Regions from separate parts of the Paenarthrobacter sp. NPDC089675 genome, predicted to be linked through region 2. Evidence: predicted binding sites of a transcription regulator. Region 2 holds the regulator's gene; the other holds the start of a gene.
What was found. Region 2 encodes HspR, which represses chaperone genes until heat shock. Its sites were predicted from a motif close to AAGTTGAGTCNNNNNGACTCAACTT; they were not measured.

Region 1: a site for HspR is predicted at 1,510-1,534, ahead of clpB (ATP-dependent chaperone ClpB). Genes of this name have one in related genera too.

The regions. Positions count from the first base shown of each region.
Region 1 is NZ_JBIVHM010000010.1:120,771-123,157, reverse strand. It holds gene ACIPY2_RS18900 (sulfate/molybdate ABC transporter ATP-binding protein) at 1-815, shown strand, start outside; gene ACIPY2_RS18895 (MSMEG_1061 family FMN-dependent PPOX-type flavoprotein) at 819-1,436, opposite strand; gene clpB (ATP-dependent chaperone ClpB) at 1,573-2,387, shown strand, end outside.
Region 2 is NZ_JBIVHM010000009.1:13,475-15,861, forward strand. It holds gene ACIPY2_RS17465 (hypothetical protein) at 1-61, shown strand, start outside; gene ACIPY2_RS17470 (DUF3040 domain-containing protein) at 6-320, opposite strand; gene ACIPY2_RS17475 (hypothetical protein) at 595-978, shown strand; gene ACIPY2_RS17480 (heat shock protein transcriptional repressor HspR) at 975-1,412, opposite strand; gene ACIPY2_RS17485 (DnaJ C-terminal domain-containing protein) at 1,423-2,387, opposite strand, start outside.

The sequences.
Region 1 (2,387 bases), on a different contig from region 2:
ATGCGCTGCTTTTCCCGCATATGAACGTCCTGGAGAACGTGGCGTTCGGGCCCCGCAGCACGGGTTCATCCAAGGGGAAAGCGCGGGAATCGGCGCGCAGGTGGCTAGCCGAAGTGGACGCGCTGCAGCTCGAGAAACGCAGGCCCGCGGAATTGTCCGGCGGCCAGGCCCAGAGGGTAGCGGTGGCCCGCGCCCTGGCAGCCGAGCCGGAACTGCTGCTCCTGGACGAGCCCATGGCAGCGCTCGACATCCACGCCGCACCGCTCCTCCGAAGGGTGCTGAAGAGGGTCCTGGCCGGGCGCAAAGCCATCATCGTCACCCACGACGTCCTTGACGCCTACATGCTCGCCGACCGCGTCATCGTCCTTGAAGACGGACGCATCACGGAAGAGGGCCCTACTCGACAAGTGCTGGAGCGCCCGCGCAGCCATTTCGCTGCCGGGCTCGCGGGGCTGAACATCGTCACCGGGACCATTGCGCGGGAGGGAATCACGACGCCGGATGGGCGGCTGTTCGCCGGACAGCACGATCCCGAGTGGTCACCCGTGCCCGGCCAGGCCGGGGTGGCGGCGTTTCCGCCGTCGGCAGTTTCCGTCTTCCTGGGTGATGTTCACGGAAGCCCTCGCAACTCGTATCCGGTGACTGTGACGGAGTTGGAACCGCATGGCGACCAGATCCGGGTCCATGCGGGGGAGGCCGGCAGCGTCTTGGCTGCGGATATCACCCCGGCGGCGTCGGCAGATTTGGGGCTGGAGCCCGGGATGGAGGTCCGGTTCGTGGTGAAATCGGCCCTGGTGTCCATTTATCCAGCCTGAAACCTACTCGCGGTACATGCGTTCCGTGTAGGAGGGTCCGTAGTAGGACTCGAGTTCCTCAAGGGGTGTGTCCGGCTGGACGTAGGTCTTGGAGAGGACCGCGATGCTCGGCAGGGCTTCGGGATTCCAACTCTCCGGGTCCCAGAGCCCGCTGCGCAGGAAGGCCTTGCCACAATGCGTGAAGACCTCTTCGACGGAAACCACCACTGCAACCCGGGGTCGGTGGCCCTTGACCACCATCCGGTCGAAGAAGTCGCCATCGCTGACCAGTTGCGCCTTCCCGTTGATCCGCAGGGTGTCCGTCCTGCCAGGGACTACCGAGAGGATTCCTACGTTCGGGTTTTCGAGGATGTTCCGGAAGCCGAACGCCAGCTTGTTTCCCGGCCTTTCCGGAATCGCGATGGTGTTGTCGTCCAGCACTTCGATGAAGCCGGCGGGATCGCCCTTAGGTGAAGCGTCCACGCGGCCTTGGGCATCCGCCGTCGAAATAACGCAAAAGGGGCTGGCCGCAAGCCACTGCCGGTCGAAGGCGCTGAGTTCGCGGCGGACTTTCTTCCTTACCCTGTCCAAGGGTTGGCCGATCAATTGGTCCAGCTCGTCCGCGGTGTCGATGGGTTTCATGGCCCCAGCCTACGCGGAGTGCTGGACAGCGGTTTCGCCTTGGGCAAACATGGAAGACGGTGGGCCAAATCCAAACTTGAGCGTAGTAGACTCAACTTTGAAACCAGTTGGTCCTACTCCAGAAAGGGAGCTCTCTTTGGACGTCAAATTCACCACCAAGAGCCAGGAGGCCCTCTCTGCGGCCGCCATGAACGCTTCAACCGCCGGGAATCCACAGCTGGAACCGGCCCATCTCCTGAAAGCGCTCATGGACCAGCGGGAAGGCGTAGCTGTCGCCTTGCTCCGTGCCACCGGTGCCGATCCTGACGCTGTGAGCGTCCAGGCGAGTGCGGCCATCAAAGCCCTGCCGTCGTCATCGGGAAGTTCGGTCCAGCAGGCACAGCTTTCCCGCCAATCCATGCAAGCCATCCAGGCGGCCCAGAACGAGGCCGAGAAGCTGGGCGATTCGTTCGTTTCCACCGAGCATCTGCTGTTGGGTCTTTCGGCCGGCAGTGACGCCGTGGGCAAGTTGCTGCGCGACGCCGGTGCTTCCCACGAGGCACTGCTTGCTGCCCTGCCGGGTGTCCGCGGTGACCGTAACGTCAACTCACCGGACCCGGAGAACACCTTCCAGGCATTGGAGAAGTTCGGCACAGACCTCACAGCCGTGGCCCGTTCCGGCAAGCTGGACCCCGTGATCGGCCGTGACAGCGAGATCCGTCGCGTAGTGCAGGTCCTGAGCCGTCGCACCAAGAACAACCCGGTGCTCATCGGTGAGCCCGGCGTCGGCAAGACCGCCGTCGTCGAAGGGCTGGCCCAGCGCATGGTTGCCGGTGACGTTCCGGAGAGCCTGCGGGGCAAGACCCTCATTGCCTTGGATCTTGCCTCGATGGTGGCCGGCGCCAAGTACCGCGGTGAATTCGAAGAACGGCTGAAGGCTGTCCTGGAGGAGATCAAGAACTCCAACGGCCA
Region 2 (2,387 bases):
TCCCGTCAGCCACCCGGAGAATCCGGACCGTCCTGCCCGTACCGGCGAAGACGGCGCCTAAGCACCAGTCTGCTCAGGAGCAGGTAAGCGCCTCCTCCGGCAACAAGGAACCCGGCAACACCCACTATCAGGATCTGGGTAATGATTCCGGCGATTACCAGTGCGAAGCCAACAAGCAACACCAGGCCGCCGATGACCATCCGGGCTGCGGTCCCCCGCAGCCGGCCGGACTTCAACTGCAAATCCAGATCGGGATCCGTCGCGGCAAGGCCACGCTCGAGCTCTTCGAGGCTTCTGCGCTCTTCCTCCGATAACGACATCGGAATCATTCCTCATCCCACGAGTTCCACGGCGCACTTCGGCGTCCACCGCTCATCCCTCTGCACGTACCCTGCTTGCCGTGCCCTGCCTTCATTATCTGACGGTTTGTGCAGAGTAGCCACAGGCTCGCTTCCTTGGCCCCGCTACGGTCAACCACCCGCAGGTGCGGCGATACTGTGACAAGCTAGGAAGGCACCCCGGCATGACGTACGGCAAACCAACTGGAAGGCGATTCTTCCCATGGCACGACGATCTGCAAAAATATCGAACCGAGTGAAGCCAGGAGTCGACGCGCGCCCCCAGCGCGGCCGCGCGGCTTGGTTGATCTTCGCAGGCCTCTTGGCGGGTATCGCCGGAGGCGCTTTTGCTTGGCGGATACTGGCTCCCGAGGGAAAACCTGTACGCCGAACGGACAGCGTCCCGAATGACGTCCAGCCCCAGGAGCTGGTAGTTCCCACCGAGCCCGTGGAAATTTCCACGCGCATGCGGCCGGGCGAATGGACCGAAGAGTCCCTCGCAGCCCATATCGAGGAGTACAAGCAGCAGATCCGCGGGATGGGCGCTGCTGAGTCCGAGATCGTGACCGAGGTGGAGCGGACCGAACAGGGTGCGGCCAAGGTAGTGGTCCGGTGGGACCGCCGCGGGCCGGCTGTTTAGCCCAGGTTCTGGTTCTCACCCTGCCGCGGACGCCATACGACGACGGCCTGGGACCTTCCGCGCGGTCGCTGGCCCCGGGCGAGGCTCACCACGTCTCCGGCGGCTCCCGCTGCGAAGATCCTCGCGTCCACCGGCGTCCGGCGTCGTGACAGTTCCTCGGTCAGTTCCGCCACCCTGTATTGCAGGGCGGCTACTTGGTTTTCGAGGTCCAGGATCCGCTTGATGCCCTCCAGGGAAACGCCCGACTGTGACAGGCGCTGGACCTCCCGCAGCTTGTTGACATCGTTCTGCGAATAGCGCCGGGATTTGCCCGGCGCGCGGCTGGGCGAGACGATGCCCAGCCGGTCGTACTGGCGCAACGTCTGCGGATGCATGTCGGCAAGCTCCGCGGCGACGGAGATGACGAAGATCGGCTGGTTGACGTCGATTGCCATGACCCTCTCCTTACAACCGGGCCTTCGCGGCCAGGTCGTGACGCGGATTGGCGTCCGAGGTGGCGGCAGCGAACGCCTTCACCGCTTCCTCTGCTTCCTTGTTCAGGTTTTGGGGAACAGCGACGTCGATGGTCACCAGCAGGTCGCCGGTCGCCTTCGATGTCTTCACCCCCCGGCCCTTCACACGCAAAGTGCGGCCAGCAGGGGTGCCCGCCGGGACACGCAACTTGACGGTGTCGCCGTCGAGCGTTGGAACTTCAATGGTGGCGCCGAGCGCCGCTTCCGCGAACGTCACGGGTACGTGGACGCGGATGTTGTCGCCGTCGCGCTGGAAGAAATCGTGGGGTTTCACGTTGACCGTGATGATGAGGTCGCCGTTCCCGGCCGGGCCAACGTTGCCTTTGCCGCGCTGGCGGACCTTCTGGCCGTCCTTGATTCCCGCCGGAATCTTGACGTCGATGACGTTCCCGTTGCTTTCACGAAGGCTCACCGTGGTGCCCTTGATGGAACCCGCGAACGAGATCGTGGTGGACGCGGTGCGGTCCGAGCCCTTCTGCGGTGCGCGCTGGAAGCCCGTGGGGCCTCCGCCAAAACCGCCGCCGAACAGGTCAGCGAACTCAGGCGGAATACCGCCGCCCTGCGGTTGACGAGCCCCGGCACCGCCGCCGAACAGGCCGCCGAACAGGTCCTCGAACCCGCCGTTGGTTCCTGCACCGCCACGTCCTGCGCCCGGAGCAAACCGTGCGCCGCCACCCATGGCACGGATGGCGTCATACTGCTGCCGGTCCTCAGGACTCGACAACACCGAGTAAGCCTCGGAAATGTCCTTGAACCGCTTCTCCGCAGCAGCATCCCCGGCGTTGGTATCCGGATGGTACTGCCGGGCAAGCTTGCGGTAAGCCTTCTTGATGTCAGCGTCGGACGCGTCCTTGGCAACACCAAGGATCGCGTAAAAATCCTTTTCAACCCAGTCCT